DNA from 4 places in the Lysinibacillus sp. Y5S-8 genome. Region 3 is predicted to be linked to each of the others. Evidence: riboswitches for the same ligand, from Rfam matches in the RefSeq annotation. Region 3 holds a riboswitch; each other region holds the start of a gene.

What was found. Region 3 has a riboswitch for cobalamin ahead of V6670_RS10735 (ABC transporter substrate-binding protein). Riboswitches for the same ligand answer to the same signal wherever they lie in the genome.
Region 1: linked by a shared signal. The riboswitch ahead of cobT (nicotinate-nucleotide--dimethylbenzimidazole phosphoribosyltransferase) and the one ahead of V6670_RS10735 (ABC transporter substrate-binding protein) in region 3 are both predicted to bind cobalamin.
Region 2: linked by a shared signal. The riboswitch ahead of nikA (nickel ABC transporter substrate-binding protein) and the one ahead of V6670_RS10735 (ABC transporter substrate-binding protein) in region 3 are both predicted to bind cobalamin.
Region 4: linked by a shared signal. The riboswitch ahead of V6670_RS11585 (glutaredoxin) and the one ahead of V6670_RS10735 (ABC transporter substrate-binding protein) in region 3 are both predicted to bind cobalamin.

What each region holds. Positions count from the first base shown of each region.
Region 1 is NZ_CP145889.1:1,257,392-1,261,581, reverse strand. Features, by position in the region: gene V6670_RS05865 (trimeric intracellular cation channel family protein) at 248-853, shown strand; gene cobT (nicotinate-nucleotide--dimethylbenzimidazole phosphoribosyltransferase) at 929-1,984, opposite strand; cobalamin riboswitch at 2,078-2,254, opposite strand; gene V6670_RS05855 (DMT family transporter) at 2,327-3,181, opposite strand; gene V6670_RS05850 (hypothetical protein) at 3,470-3,865, shown strand.
Region 2 is NZ_CP145889.1:2,364,552-2,368,741, reverse strand. Features, by position in the region: gene nikA (nickel ABC transporter substrate-binding protein) at 1-1,502, opposite strand, end outside; cobalamin riboswitch at 1,890-2,083, opposite strand; gene metE (5-methyltetrahydropteroyltriglutamate--homocysteine S-methyltransferase) at 2,254-4,190, opposite strand, start outside.
Region 3 is NZ_CP145889.1:2,208,719-2,212,908, reverse strand. Features, by position in the region: gene V6670_RS10745 (S9 family peptidase) at 1-103, opposite strand, end outside; gene V6670_RS10740 (precorrin-3B methylase) at 175-852, opposite strand; gene V6670_RS10735 (ABC transporter substrate-binding protein) at 903-1,895, opposite strand; cobalamin riboswitch at 2,058-2,245, opposite strand; gene V6670_RS10730 (translation factor GTPase family protein) at 2,428-4,190, shown strand, end outside.
Region 4 is NZ_CP145889.1:2,382,471-2,386,660, reverse strand. Features, by position in the region: gene nrdE (class 1b ribonucleoside-diphosphate reductase subunit alpha) at 1-1,963, opposite strand, end outside; gene nrdI (class Ib ribonucleoside-diphosphate reductase assembly flavoprotein NrdI) at 1,960-2,319, opposite strand; gene V6670_RS11585 (glutaredoxin) at 2,316-2,540, opposite strand; cobalamin riboswitch at 2,654-2,832, opposite strand; gene V6670_RS11580 (hypothetical protein) at 3,116-3,751, opposite strand.

The sequences.
Region 1 (4,190 bases), 950 kb from region 3:
GGTATATCAACGCTTTTGACGAATGTTTTTCTTTATTTCAATAACATCTTATCAATTTGTATGAACCCCTGCAAAACTTGCCTATTGTTTCTAAGCGAATTTTACGCTAAGCTAATGTGCGGACTTACTTCAAGAAGCGTATGTAATGACTGATTTTGGCTATTAAATTCATAGATTCTGTTACGTCAAAAAAAGTCTTTTAACTTTAAAAAAAGAAGTTCATTTATTGATAGAAGGGGTGAAAGGGATGGCTTGGGAGGTTTTTAGTATTATTGGAACAATTGCCTTTGCTATTTCTGGGGCAATCATTGCCATGGAAGAAGAATACGATTTATTCGGTGTATATATACTCGGTATTGTCACTGCTTTTGGTGGAGGAGCTATTCGAAATTTACTCATCGGGCTGCCTGTCACAACCTTATGGGGACAGGATATGATGTTTCAAATTGCACTAGCTGCGATTACGATATTTTTTATCTTCCCACATCATCTGATTCAGCATTGGCATCGTTGGGGCAACTTCACAGATGCCATTGGCTTATCCGCGTTCGCTATTCAAGGTGCACTCTATGCAGTGAAACTAGATATGCCAATTAGCGCAGTCGTTGTAGCTGCTGTTTTAACAGGTTCAGGTGGTGGTATTGTGCGAGATTTATTAGCTAGACGGAAGCCACTAGTTCTCCGTGATGAAGTCTATGGTGTTTGGGCTGCTCTCGCAGGGCTTGTTATCGGATTTGAAGTTTTGACAGGAGACATTTTCCTTTATGTATTATTTGCAGTGATTACAGCATTACGCATTCTTTCCTATATGATGAAGTGGCGTTTGCCTTTGCGTAGGTTGAATCGGGCATAGATACTGTAATTGAATAAAAAAATGAATAAGCGCAAAGAGTTCATTAACTATTTGCGCTTATTTGTTATTCAGTAACTATTTAGCCAAAAGATTCATGGCTTCTTCTAATGTCACCATATTTTTCATCATAGAACAAGCAGCATCTAAAAGAGGAAAGGCTAGAGCAGCACCAGAGCCTTCGCCTAATCGCATGTTCATATGCAGCATTGGCTCTACACCAAGTAATGATGCGGCAATTTTAGCCCCTGGTTCCTCTGAAGCATGGGAAGGTATGATAAAGTCTTTTACTTTCGGTTCAATTTGATAAGCAATAAGCGCAGCAATAGTCGAAATAAAACCATCAATAATAACAGGTTTTCGGTGACTTGCGGCAGCCAGCATGATACCAGCCATAGCCCCAATCTCTAGCCCTCCAACTTTAGCTAGAACATCAATAATATCGTTAGGATTGGGTTGGTTGAGAGTAATTGCTTTTTCAATTACTGCTGCTTTATGAGCAATCCCTCCTTGACCAACTCCTGCACCAAACCCTGTTATTTCAATAGGGTCATAGCCAGTCAAAGCAGCTAATATGGCAGTGCTCGGCGTTGTATTACCAATGCCCATTTCACCTGTTCCAAGTAGGTTGGCTCCTTTTGTGATTTCATCTGTTGCCACATGAATCCCCACTTCAATGGATTGAATAGCCTCTTCTCTTGACATAGCAGGGCCCTGTGCCATGTTATCTGTGCCATGTTTAATTTTATGAATGATGACACCTGCATCAAGCGGAATATCTTCTTTTACCCCAACATCTACTGTTACTACCTTTGCATTGGTAATGCCCGCAATCGCACAAACGCCTGTACCTCCCTTAGGAAAATTTAATGTTTGAAAGACCGTAACATCTTGTGGATTCGTTGTTATGCCTTCCTCACAAACGCCATGATCTGCTGCACAGACAATCATCACTTTTTTGTCGACCATTGGATATAGTTGTCCTGTTATGCCTGAAAGCTGTACGGCAAGTGATTCTAGTTTACCCAAGCTACCTGGGGGCTTACAAAGCGCATCAATTCGCTTTCTAGCTTGCTCCATACTATCCATATCAGCCCCTGGGATATTTTGAATCGTGTCTTGTAATAATTGCATTATTGTTTCTCCTCTCGTTCTACATGAAGACAAAATAAAAAGTCTGTAGTTTATTGTCATGACAAATAAACTACAGACTTTTCCATCATCTATATACTTCTGAAGCAAGTAGGCAGGTCTCCTGGCTCAAGCTCAACATATCATCGTGCCTTCCCAGCGATTCGCTAGTGGCATTTACGATGACACTCCCTTATACAGTGGCGGGTCCGCTAAAGTTTTTCACTTTATTCCCTATTCTCCCTATTGGGCACCTAATGCTTTTATTAAACTATTTATAATCTACGACAGCGTATTTTTTCTGTCAATATTAGAATACTTGCCTTGTACCATTTCTTCGGTTACCTATTCTTTTTCTATTTCGCTTAGCAATGTTGAGCCTAATAATAGGACCGCTCCTATTATTTGTAGAAGCGCCATTTTTTCTCCTATAATCATCGTGGAAATTACTAATGATGTCAGTGGATCAATATAGCTAAGAATGGCTATACTTTGTCCTTTTAACTGTGACATGCCTAAAAAGAACAATAAAAATCCAACCCCTGCATGGACAATGCCTAATGTAATTAATAATAGGACTGACTCAAAACTGATTTTCATGACCTGAAATCCTGTAGTTCCAATTAGATAGAAGCCAAGGAAAAATGCTGCTAAAGAAAGTTGAATCATTGTATTTTCTGGTTCCTTTAAGCCGCATATAAATTTATTTGTCAATGTTAGCGCTGTGTAAAAGCATGCCGCGATAAGACCGTAGACAATGCCTATAAAATGCTCACTGTCCCCAGTGCCTTGACTTTGGACAATCAAATATAGTCCAATAAGGGCCACACAGACATATATTATTTTTCTGCCAACTAGCTTCTCTTTTAAAATAATTGGAGATAAACAGATAACGAGTACTGGTGCAAAATAATAACTCAATGCAGCATTGGCAATCGTTGTTGCTTTATAAGCCTGAAATAAAAAAATCCAGTTCCCACTCAAGGCGATACTAGAAAGTATTAATTTCCATTTATTTTTTATAATCTCTAATTTCGAAAAACTTTCCTTTTTATAAATAAAAATCACTACTAAAAAATGAGCACCTATTAAACTCATCCAAAAAGCGATTTCACTTGAAGATAAAGGAATATACTTGGCAAAAACACCAACTGCTCCAAAAATAATCATGGATAATACAAATGCTAATTTTCCGCTCATTACAAATTCCTACTTTCTACGTATAAAGTATTAACCTATACAGTAGAATCTATTGAAAATGAGCAAACTGTTATTGTATGCCTAAACAGTAGATTCTACTGTAAAGACATTGTTGGGGGTGCTATTGAACGAAACATACAAAATCCCTCCTTCACCTATATAATTGTAACATATTTCTGAAAATTAAAGAGTAAGTTTTATAAAGAAAGGGGTCACTAATCCCTTCATACTATTATGAGTATGTACAATGTAAGATAGGTCATAAATTTTCTTTGAGGAGGAGTTAGGATGAATGCAAGAGAATTGAGAAATGCTATTGCGGAGACTTGTGAAAATTATGATAGTCACTACGCTCAGTTAGTGAAACCAATCAATCAGTTATTAATGAATGTCAATGCTAACATAAGTAACGAAACAGCGAATATAATCATCGAAAATCTGAAGTTATATTATAGCGGGGATAAATACATGACGGAATGTCACTTCGATGAGAGTGAAAATTTCTTAAAAGATGGTCTTGAGCTTCTTCAAAATGGGGATCTTGCGAATGGTGCTTTACAAATATATGGTGCTGGTTTAAATTTTTCCAGTTATGCTTCAAAGGTTCGTGGGCAAAAAAATGTGAATCCGTATAGTAACTTTGAAAAAAATTTCAGCCTCATCATGAACACACTCCGAAAATAAGTATATAAAAAAGGTGATGTCAATGATAGAAACAGCCACTTTGAAAGGCAAGGGGTTGATTTCCGTTCCGCCAGCGTCCTTTCCAGGGGGCGTCCGATGAGCCGCTTCACTCACTGCGTTCGCTACAAGGTCTCCTCTGTGACGCTAAATCCTCTAGGAGTGACGCTGGCTCCACTCCAATCAACCATATGTAAAAGTGTCTTTTCTCTTTCATACGAGCCGTAGTGAAGACCTTTGCTAAATTTTTATAGATTGGAGTGGAAGGCTACTTGACTCCCGTGGGATAAAGAGACAGGCGAGCCCCTGCACGGAGGAAGCGGCTCGG
Region 2 (4,190 bases), 160 kb from region 3:
AAAAGTGCTTGATCATGGAATATGGATAAAATATCCGTGTAAAGCTGCACTCGTTCCTCTTCATCTGTTCCCACTAATAATTGATGGATTTTCGTATCGATGTCTGTGGCGTTAGGTAAGCCTAATTTTGCCTCATAAACACCACTAGCATTTGGCGTAGCTGACTCATTTGCAAAGCTATGTGGATCGGTTGGTGGTCCGTTTGTACGCCAGAAATTAATATCCACCTGATCATCCATTAATTTTTGAAGACCGACCATCACATCTGCACCTTCTAAGTTCAACTGTACCCCTATTTTTGCTAGTTCACCTTGCATTAATTCCGCCATTGGCTTTTGGATTGCATCTGTTGCGATGTAGATTAAATCTAATGATAATGGTTGCCCGTTTTTCGAACGAATTTTTTCGCCCTTCTGTAACGTCCACCCTGCCTCATCTAGTAGTTGCTGCGCTTTTTCAGGATTATATAAGATTGGTGCTAACTCTATATTGGCATAAGGAATGGCATCCCAAAATAATGTGTTAGCCACTTTTTCTGTACCATGTGTAATACTGTCAACCATTTGTTCCTTATTGATAGCATATTGAATGGCCTGACGAACCTTTAATTCGGCTAACGGACCCGACTGAGTATTGAAGAGTAACGCTTTCGTAGACAAAGGCTCAGAGGTAGCGGTTTTGTATTTACTGCTATCTTTTAAATACGTATAGTTATCTAAACTAATGATGCCACGACCATAAATTAAATCTAATTCCTCGTTTTCAAATGCTAATGAAATCGATTCTGAATCTGGGATAATTTTAACTTTAATTTGTTCTACGAGAGGCTTTTCTCCCCAATAGTTTTCGTTGCGACTAAATAAAGCATATTCATCTTTTTTGTACTCGGTTAATACCCATGGACCTGTTCCAATAGGTGCCTTGATCGAATCTTGTGTCGCATCTCCGGCTGGGAATCCATTATCCCCTAAAAAACGGAATGGTCTTACAAAGGCAAGCTCGTTTAAGACAGGATAATAAGGTTCATCTAATTGCAAGCGAATTGTAAAATCATCCACTTTCACAACCTCTTTCATATGGTTGACCATACCCATCCAAGAATGCATGTCCCGATCCGCTAATACTGCATTGAAATTACGAATCACATTATCTGCATTAAACGCAGTTCCGTCTGAATACTTAACATCTTTTCTTAAATGAAAAGTATAAGTAGTTTTATCTTCTGATATGTCCCAGCTTTCAGCTAGCTTTGGGCTAACAGTTCCATCGTCGTTGTATTCCACCAAGGATTCATAGACCATCGCTTGTGCGGTCATTTGATTGGGTAAATATGTATGGGGGTTCAAAGGGCCGACATCTAATGGCCACCCAATTGTTATCATTTTTTCATTTGTTTGCTGTGTTCCTGTCTCTCCCTTTTCTTGATCTGTGCTTGTACAACCAGCAAGTACGCTGAAAGTTAACACAAGGATGAAGGGAAGTACATACTTAGTCAATCTCATTTTCTGTCTCCTATCTCTATTCGTGGTACAAATGAATCTACTTATAGATAGATGGAAAGAAGGTATCAACAATGCGTTCAAATTTTTCGAGCTAACGAGTAGAAGTTGATCTGCATTGTGCTAACACCTTTTCAAAGTTTGTGATATCCGCTAGAGGCTTTAGACACACCGACATTGCCATAGGACGTGGTGCTTTTTGACGTTCAGAGGGCATTTAAACAGCCATTGACTATTTATCTTCTTCTATAGAAAAAGAAGTCTTCTGTATGTGCCACTACCAAAACATTTGCTGAATCAAACTAAAAAAACCTTATTCTAAAAAAGAATAAGGACAGAAAAACTTACAATGAGTAAGCCTCCATCCATCTCCCTATCTTTCGTAGATCATCAATGAATCTCCTTACAAGCAGGCATTCTGGCTCATGAATCATGATTTTGCTTCACCTTCCCAAGTAATCACTCAGTGGTATTTGAAACAAAACTCCTCATTTACAGCTGCGGGACAGCATGGGATTTACACCCATTTTCCTTTTAATTGAATGAAAGTCTTTTTCACTCAAACTTGTAATGATCGCTATGAAATTCGTTATAAACATAACATGCTCGATTGTTCACGTCAATTTTATTTTCTGAATATAATAAAAATCTTAAAAGAATGAAACAACAAAAGACCAGGTCCCTTTTTTCCTGGTCTTTGTTGTATTTCGGAGAGAAGATGTAGTAGTTGTAGTAGATTTATAAAATGATGTCGTTATCTCGAGATAGATTGTTGTACTTCCTGGCGTAATGTTTTCGTTGCAGCAACCATATTAGCCAAAGCCGCAACAGTTTCAGTTTCTTTTCTTGTTTTTAAACCACAATCTGGGTTCACCCAAAATTGATGGCGATCTAACACCTGTAAACTATCTCTCATAATAGTTAGCATTTCTTCCTTGCTTGGCACACGAGGACTATGAATATCATAAACGCCTAAGCCAATGCCCTTTTGATAAGGTTGCCCTTGCAGTGATGTAATGAGCTCCCCGTGACTTCTTGATGTTTCAATGGAAATCACGTCTGCATCAAGTGCACTAATCGGTTCGATGAAATCGTTAAATTCGCAGTAGCACATATGTGTATGGATTTGTGTTTCATCTTTGACACTAGCTGTAGCCAGCTTAAAGGAATTAACAGCCCATTCTAAGTAAGCTCCCCATTCTTCTTTTCGTAGCGGTAAACCTTCTCTTAGAGCTGGCTCATCCACTTGAATAATTGAAATACCTGCGTTTTCTAGTGCCTCAACCTCTTTGCGAAGTGCTAATGCAATTTGATAAGCGACATCTTTACGTGACAGATCGTCTCGCACAAAGGACCAATTTAATATCGTCACTGGTCCTGTCAGCATACCTTTTACAAAGCGCTTTGTTAAGCTTTGAGCATAGGCTGACTCTTTTACAGTTATTGCTGACGACCACGCAACATCTCCATAAATGATCGGTGGCTTGACACAGCGCGAGCCATAGGAAACGACCCAAGCTTTTTTTGTAAAGGCAAAGCCAGTCAGCTTTTCACCAAAGTATTCAACCATGTCTGTACGCTCAAATTCACCGTGAACGAGTACATCGATATCTAGTTCCTCTTGTATCGTAATCCAGCGTTTTGTTTCCTGCTCTATAAATGCTTCGTAGGCTTCATTCGATAATTGTTTTTTACGCCAAGCATTACGATTCCTTTTCACCTCATCAGATTGTGGGAAGCTTCCGATTGTCGTTGTTGGAAATAGCGGTAACGCTAACGCTTGCTGCTGCATCTTTTGACGCTGAGCAAATTCACTATGTCGTTCAAAATCTTGCGTTGTCACAGTTTGAACTGCTTGATGGATCAACTTGTTTTGACGGATTGGATGGTTTTTTAGAGCCTCAATTGCCTTCATACTTTCAGAAAAATTATGCTGTAAGATACCCTCTGTATCTCGTCTACATTTAGTTAGCTCCGTGATTTCTACAATCTTTTCATCTGCGAAGGCTAAGGCATGCTTCAGAACAGGGTCAATCTCATTTTCAAGAGCAGTTGTGATCGGTACATGTTGTAGATTGCTGGATGGTTGAATCCATAGCTCTGATGCATTACTTAAATGCTCAATTGCCTGAATTGTAGCATTGACCTCCGCTAAGTTGGAACGCCAAATATCACGTCCATTAACAACCCCGACTGCCAATACTTTGTCCTGAGGGAAACCATATTGACGAAGTGACTCCATATTTCCTTTATAGCCATGAACAAAGTCTAGGCCAAATCCTTCTACAGGCAATGTAATCAATGTTTCATAGCCGCATAATGCTTCAAAATAAGTTTGCAGCATGATTTTCGCTTCTGGAACGGCAACGGCTAACTGGTCGTAAATCTCTTGCACAAGCTTGATGTCTGCTGGATCAAGGGTTGTGACAAGTGATGGCTCTTCTAGTTGAATCCAATTTGCACCTGCCTCCACTAATTCTTTTAATACTTGCGTATAGAGCGGTATTAGAGCTAATAAGTATTCAACCTGTGTGAATTTGCTATAGCCTTTTGTTAACTTGCAGAATGTATAGGGACCAATCAATGTTGGCTTTGCAATAATACCGTACGTTTCTTTCGCCTCTATGAAATCGGCCAACACTTTATTTTCTGTTAGTTTCAAGGCCTGTCCCTCGTATTCAGGAACAATAT
Region 3 (4,190 bases):
TCTCAACATAAACTACCTCAGTCCCGTCAGGTGAGAGCTGTGGATCGGCTACTGATTTCAAGTGGTAAAGATCTTCTGGTTGAATCCCTTGTTTCGATGTCATGTTCTTGCTCCTTTGTATTGTCATTTTCTGTACTCTACTACAATACTTCGACACCCTAAGTAATATTCCTGCTAGTTAATTGATTTTTTTACTAATTCCCAATATTCGGTTGATTTTGTTCTACGATAAAATTTAAAAAAGGGTTCATTCGGACGAGCATGTTCCTTATAAAGGTTCATCATTTGTAGCAAAAAATCTTCAATGTGCTCGACACCTACCTTTTTCGCAAATAACGTGCCCGCCTGCGCCTTTGCCCCCATCGGTACAGCGCCTAAATAAACATCAAAGCTCTCCTGCTGATAAACAAGTCCAATATCATCATAGACTGCATTGTAGCAGGCTGACGCACAGCCATTGATGTTAACACGTACTCTTGCAGGTACCTCGATCCCCTCTAAAGCATGATAAAGCTGTTCGGTTATCGGAGCAGCCTCCATCTTTTCACCATCACAAAAATCACAGGCCTTCATGGCGATGATGGGTCCTGATGGTGCAACATAAAGACCCACTTCTCGTAAGGCTTGCATAGCCTCTGTCACGGCACTCGTTGGAACGGACACTAAAATACTATAGGAGGCCGAATACTTAATCGCCCCCTTTTCGCCAGCAATCTCTGCTATTTTTTGAAATTGTGCAGGCGTATAATGCTTATTAATAATACCCGGGCTGACAGCTAAGCGTGTAAATTCGCCATGACGATTAAGTGTTTCAAATGTTTGATCTGGTACGTTTTTCTGAAATGCATTCATTGATATCGCTCCTTATGAAAAAGGAGCTAGCACAATGCTAGCTCGGAATTTTAAAAGTTATCAGGATAGAAGCCCTTCGCTAAAATTTCAATAGCCTCTGCCGCACGAACGCCTTCAGACGCAGCTGACAGTGGTAGGATGACAAAGCGATCACTTTTAACAGCTTCCATCTCCTTTAATGCTGGATCATTTTTTAAAAATTGAATCTTTTGTTCGGCCGTTGTTTCACCATAATCGATCACGACAACTACCTCGGGATTACGGTCTACCGCATCTTCCTTCGACACGGTTGTCCAGCCTGATTCCACATCACCAAAAATATTTTGACCACCAGCGATTGACACTAGTTCATTCATAAAGTTTTGACCAGCTGTAAAGACATCCTTTTCACCGCTATCAAACACGAGAACACGTAATTTCTCACTATCTTTTGGTAATTTAGCTTGAATTGCCTCCACATCTTGCGTCATTTGCTCAATTAAGGCTTCTCCACGATCCTCAATACGGAAAATTTTTGCGATATTACGAATATCAGTGAAAATATCCTCTAGTGTTGGCTTTGTCATATTGGAAGCCGTATGTAAATACGTATGAATGCCTAATTCCTCAAGCTCTTCCGGTGTTCCAACACCCTTTTCACCAAAGCCACTCTTCCAGCCTGCATATAAGAAATCTGCCTCGGCATCAATTACTTGCTCCTTCGTTGGGTATTGATCAGAAAGCACAGGCACTTTATCGTATGCTTCTTGTAGGGGCTCGTAGATTTTATCATCTAAGTAAGCTGTCCCTACCATGGAATCCTCTAAGCCTAGCGCTAGCATAATCTCTGTCACATGCTGATTTAAACTAATCGCTTTTGTAGGTGCTTCCTTATATGTTTGAGTTGTTTCATTATTGTCAATGGTTACTTCCGTTGCTGCCTCAGATGGCTCAACCTTCTCACCTTGCGCTGCTGATTCAGGTTTGTCCTTTGCATTACAAGCCCCTAAAACAGCGACCAAGGCAATGACCATCACCAGCCATAAACTTTTCCATTTCTTCATGTCCTTTTCTCCTTTGTTGTTCATCTATAGAAAGAAATCAAAGACTTCTTTGCTACCAGGATTCGTGGGAAGGGCATAAAAAAACCCTCTTGTCGCCAAGAGAGTAGCATAGTGAAAAAACGGTACATTACCTTTATCACTATCCCCATCCTCGTGGTTCTTAGTCAAAAAACACATACTGGCAGGTATCCTGGCTTAGGTTCATCATCTATACGCCTTCCCATAGTTAAACTACAGTGGCATGCTGTACAGACTCCCCATTTACAGTTGCGGGACAGCATCGGAATTGCACCGATTTCCCTTTTAAGCAAATGACAAATGCCATTTGCACCAATACGTTCTATAATGGTTAATACTATTGATAGACTAGCAGAAGAAAATTTGTAGCTCAATCAGTAGTATATTGCTAAATATATAATCATCATTATATTAGCACTATTTCGACAAAAATACGAACTATTTTACAAGAAATATATAGGCTAGTATTCTGTTACAATGAAGAGATAGCTATAGATAGAAACGAGGATATGTTATGTACAAAACAATTGGTGTACTTGCGCATGTGGATGCAGGTAAAACAACCTTCTCTGAGCAAGTACTTTTTCATACACAAAGCATTCAAGCTCGTGGTCGAGTTGATCATCAGGATACCTTTCTCGATCATCATGAGCTAGAGCGCAAGCGTGGTATTACCATTTTTGCCGAGCAAGGTCGCATGAACATAGGCGACGATACATACACGTTGATTGATACACCAGGGCATGTCGACTTCTCCCCTGAGATGGAGCGTGCCATTCGTGTGATGGATTATGCCATTGTTATCATTAGTGCGGTCGAGGGCGTACAGGGTCATACGGAAACCGTGTGGCAGCTTTTACGCAAATACCATGTCCCAACATTCTTCTTTATCAATAAAATTGATCGCGAAGGAGCCAATGTGGAGGCCGTTATGACACAGCTCCGCAAGGATTGTTCCCAGCAGGTGCTGTTCGTCGATGAACCGCTTCGTACTGATTATGTTTCAAGCAGCATCATGGAATGGTTGGCTGAGCGTAATGAAGAGCTGCTCGATGCCTTTTTGAATGAGTCATTAGAGCATGAGCAGTGTCTTACTCAGCTACAGACCATGATTCAAAAGGAATGTGCCTTCCCCTGCTTTACAGGCTCTGCCTTAAAGGATGAGGGCATCAAGGAATTGCTTGCCCAGCTCCCTCTATTAACAGACACCCATTTTGAAGTGAATGCACCGTTTGAGGGGGAGGTTTTTAAAATTCGTCATGACGGCCACCAGCGTTTAACATTTATGAAGGCTGTCAAGGGAGTTTTACATGTTCGGGATGAATTTTCGTTTGAAGAAGTGACAGAAAAAGTGACTGAAATTCGCCTCTATAATGGCAGTCGCTTTGATACCGTCCAACAGGTTGAAGCGGGAGAGATTTTTGCTGTTAAAGGACTTAGTCAGGCCAATATTGGAGATCGCATCGGCACTACTATGCTGTCACAGCCCTATGAGCTTGTCCCAACGCTACAGGCAAAGGTTCAATATGAGGGCCATCAGCATATCAAGGAAGTGTTACAAATTTTCCGTTTACTAGAAGCAGAAGAGCCTTCCTTACGTGTGGTTTGGCAGGAAAAGTTCCAGGAAATCCATGTGCACATTATGGGCGTTATTCAGTTGGAGGTACTGATAGAGGTGTTAATGAAGCGTTTTTCATTAACGGTCTCCTTTGGCGAGCCCCAAATTTTATATATGGAAACCATTGCGACGACGGTGACAGGCTATGGTCATTTTGAGCCCCTCAAGCATTATGCAGAAGTTCATTTACTAATGGAGCCCAATCCACGAGGAGTAGGTAATACATTTAGCAATGCCTGCCATGCGGATCATTTATCAGTAGGCAACCAACGCCTTGTTGAAAAGCACCTGTTTGAGCGTGATCATCATGGCTTACTCACAGGCTTCCCTCTGACAGATGTTCATTTTACACTGCTAACAGGTCGCGGACATAATGAACATACATCGGGCGGCGATTTCCGAGAAGCTAGTTTCCGTGCGCTACGTCAAGGACTTGAGCAAGCACAGAACATCCTGCTTGAACCCTATTATCGCTTTAAAATGAAGGCTTCGAACGACTTTATCGGCCGCATGATGAGCGACATACAGCAAGCTGCTGGCACATTCGATGACCCCATCTTATCCGAAACAGATGTTGTGCTAACGGGACGAGCACCCGTTGCCACCCTAATGAGCTATAGCACAACCTTTGCGGCCTATACCAATGGTAAAGGCGCACT
Region 4 (4,190 bases), 170 kb from region 3:
CATAAAGCGTCATGGAAATACCTTGGTCAACGTGTTTTTGAGAAGCAGCGTACAAATCAATTAAATCATACGGATTAACATCATATGCCTCTACATATAAATGACTGTTATCATTTGTTAAATGAGGCATTGGATAAATCGTTCTACTATCTGCATAATCACGAACCTCTACACGCTCAGTACATGGCGCAATAGAAGCCGTACAGCTACGTATGTAGGAAATACTGCCAGTTGGTGCAATAGCCAAACGATAGGAATGGAATAGACCATATTGCATCACATCTTGCTTAAGCGTTTCCCACATGTTTTTCGTAATGATTGGAATATTGCCAAGTGCTTTTAACACAACAGGTGATAGTTCTTCGTCGATTTTATTGACATATTGGTCAAAGTAGCTACCTGATGCATAATCACTGTCCTCAAATCGATAAAAAGTTGCAGCTTTTTCTTTAGCCATTTCCATCGATGATTTGAGTGAATAAAAGTTCATCGCTTCCATAAAACGATCCATGAAATCAATCGACTCTTTGGAGCCATATAAAATGCCCTCCGTCACAAGATGGCCGTGGAGGTTCATACAACCAAGCCCTACTGAATGCATTAATTGATTGGCTTTTGCAACAGACGGTACATTTTTAATGTGCGTCATTTGCGACACATTTGTTAATAGGTGCATAGCCGTATCGATTAAGGCTTCGAAATCATTGACCTTACTTGCTGCATGAATATCAATCGACCCTAAGTTACAGGATACATCTAATCCATAGTCATTCGGTTGATCTTGATCTGTAATAATGCTTGTTTCTTGAACTTGCAAGATTTCGGTACATAGATTGGACATTTTTACGCGACCGATGTTTTTTAAAGGATGCACTTCATTGACATTATCATCAAAAATTTCAAACGGATAGCCCGATTCAAATTGTGCTTTTTTCACTTCTGTATACAGCCTACGTGCATTCAAACGTTTAATTTTACGAATTTTAGGGTTATCAAGTAGCTCATAGTACATATCTGAAATGGAAATCTCAGACATGCGTTTGCCATATTCTTTATATATATCATATGGGCTAAACAAAACAATATCTTTATCGCGTTTCATCAGTTCGAAGAAAATACTAGGTATAATAATTCCTGTTGAAAGGGTTGCGAGGCGAATTTTATCATCGGCATTCGGTTTTTTAGATGAAATGAAATTTTCAATGTCTGCATGGAAAATATTTAAATAGACAACACCAGAGCCATTTCGCTGCCCTAGTTGATTGGAATAACTGAAAGAATTTTCTAACAGTTTAGCAACTGGGATGACACCACTGGCACGATTTAGAATCTCTTTAATAGGGTCACCTAAAGGGCGTAAATCAGTTAAGTTAACTCCAACCCCACCGCCAAGTCTTGATAGCTCTAAGCAATAACCAATATTTTCAGCAATACTATTCATGGAATCATCCATCGATAATTTAAAGCAGCTCACTAATTCACCACGTGCTTTTTTACCACTATTTAATGCTGTTGGTGTAGCAGGCTGATAAGCTTCCATCATTGCTTCGACAGAACGTTCTGCTAGCACCGTATTCCCTTGTGCTAAATACAAGGCGATAATGACAATACGGTCCTCATATTTTTCTAAAATCTCTTCTCCATCACGACTTTTCATAGCATAGCTATCGTAAAATTTACTTGCACTCATAAAGGATGGGAAGCGGAAATTATAATCATATGCTTTTTTGTACAACTTCTTAATAAATTCTATTTCGTACATGTCGATAAATGCTTTCTCGTAGTAGCCCTCATCAACTAAATAACGTATTTTTTCTTCAATATCAATAAAGTAACGTAAACGCACGTTGACATACTCTAAAAAGTAGCGGCGTGTAGCTTCACGATCCTTTTCTAATTCGAGTAGCCCAGTTGAACTATAACGATTCAGTACGTCATTATTTAGCTTTAAATAGGTTTTCATCTTATTACCCTCGTTTCATAAAACGTTTGTATGGCTTCATAATCTGTTTGATTTCCTCGTAAATCTAATTTTCTCACTAAGGGTACATGATAGGTAGCAGCGATTTTCTCGCCAGCAGCCCCAAATACGTTGTGCCCAAAGTTACTATTGCCACTGGCAACTACACCTTTACAAAAATCTCTGTTTTTTTCTAAAAAACGTTCCACTTTTGCAGGGATATCGCCTAAGCCATCAGTATAAGTAATTAAAAGATAAGGCTTATTCAATTGTAATTCCTCAGAGAGCTCAACAGACTCTGCCCTTAATTTGGAAACAATATTCCGGACATTTCCTGTACGACTTGCGTAAACGATCATAGAACAATCATCTCAATATGAGAAACTATGTCCTTAACATCTCCTATAAATGTATTATTCATTTCTAAAACAGGCACACTTAAAAAGCCTGCATCGATTATTGTTTGTTTAGCTTGTTCATCGTGATCAATGTTGACAATTTCTGCCTCAAGTCCTGCACGTTGTAATTCAGATTTTACCCAAAGGCATTTTGGACAGATTGTTTTCGTATAAAGTTTCATAGAAATCCCTCTTTTCATATAATAAAAAGCTATCTCCTCTAGAGAGATAGCTAAATGGAAACGTTACCATACCAAAAATACTGACGTTCCCATCTCTTAATCCCCGAAGAAATGATTAATTGTTTTATAGAGGCAGGTCTCCTGGCTTTGCTTCATCCTCTGATTCCCTTCCCATGCGAATGCACAGTGGTTGTAATCATTGTCAGCTTCACAGTTGCGGGGACAGCGTCGGAATTGTACCGAACTTCCCTTTTAAACTACATATAGTAGCACCTATATAAAACGAACACAATATATAGTTGTTGTTCAATAGTTTTAAGTGTACCATCCTTCATATAAAAAGTAAATCTAGATTCTAAACTTCTTTATTTTTTGATTATTCATTATTTTCGATCATAACTTTCGAAGGAATTTCACCATCTATTACTTATATCTTAATTCATTGTGTATCTAAACTATGTACGAGATTTTTTGTTACTACGGATCTATGAGCATTAAATATACTAGCGTATTTCACATAGAAACAGCCTATATTCTAAAGAATAATAGACTGTTTGACATGTCGAACGTATGGATTACTCGATTTCGACAAATAAGGACAATTCCTTATAAAATTCAGGCGTTGCTGCCGAATTCACTTGAAAATGAGGATTATATTTTGATAAAAGTTTATAGAGTGTAGTTGCGGTTAACAGATTCTGTTCTTGATTGAAAGCCCTGAAACTTTCATAGACCTCCTTCACTTTACCATTTATTGAATGACAAAAAAACTGTTGAACATCTGCATCCTCTAAATAATCCTTTTCCCATTTGTAACATATTAAATTTGTTAGGAAAAACATTTCTAATCCAGGCATTTTTCCAACTTCAATGAGCAATAACATTCCATAATGAAATGCATTTTCCAACCATTTTATGCCGTGTCGATCTTTGTAAAAGCGCATCAACTTTTGTAACCCATGCCCTTGCTCCTTCACTAGATAAGCATGGATATTTGTACGACTAGCAGTTCTTTCCCATTCATCGAGAGAGAATTTATACTTCCTTACCAGTTTCATCCAAAGCTTTTGAAGCTTGTCTTCGGAAAGGTATTGTGTTTGTTGATTCCACCTTAGAAAAATGTCTAAACTTTCTAATACTAAGCCTCTTTCCATTTCAAAATGATCCAATTTTCTATATAAAACTTTTTGATTCATATCTATGTTGTCCATTATGTCTTCAGATTTGTTCATTTTGCATTCCATTTAATTATTCACTTCACTTCAGATTTTTTATCTACTATCATGACATGTCTCGACTAATTCAAGCTTGATCGTTAAATAGGCATCATTAATAGATGTATAATCATTTGGGTTTTCTTCTATTAACTTCCTAATATAAAGCTATAATGGCCTAATATGCTCACCAGAAAGGTTGTTCATAATTTGCTGCTTTAACAATGAAATTGAATGTGATGTCATCTTGTTCACCCCTATTTATTCATAAAAAAAACATCTTGCCCTAATGGTAAGATGCTAGCTATGACTGATATACTTCATAGTTCTTCAACCAATATAAAATAAGTCGTCTATATTGAATAGAGACTCTTTTTTTGGTTGTCGCACTATGAGTATGATGAAGGTAATTCGTCACACTCAACACCCCCTATCC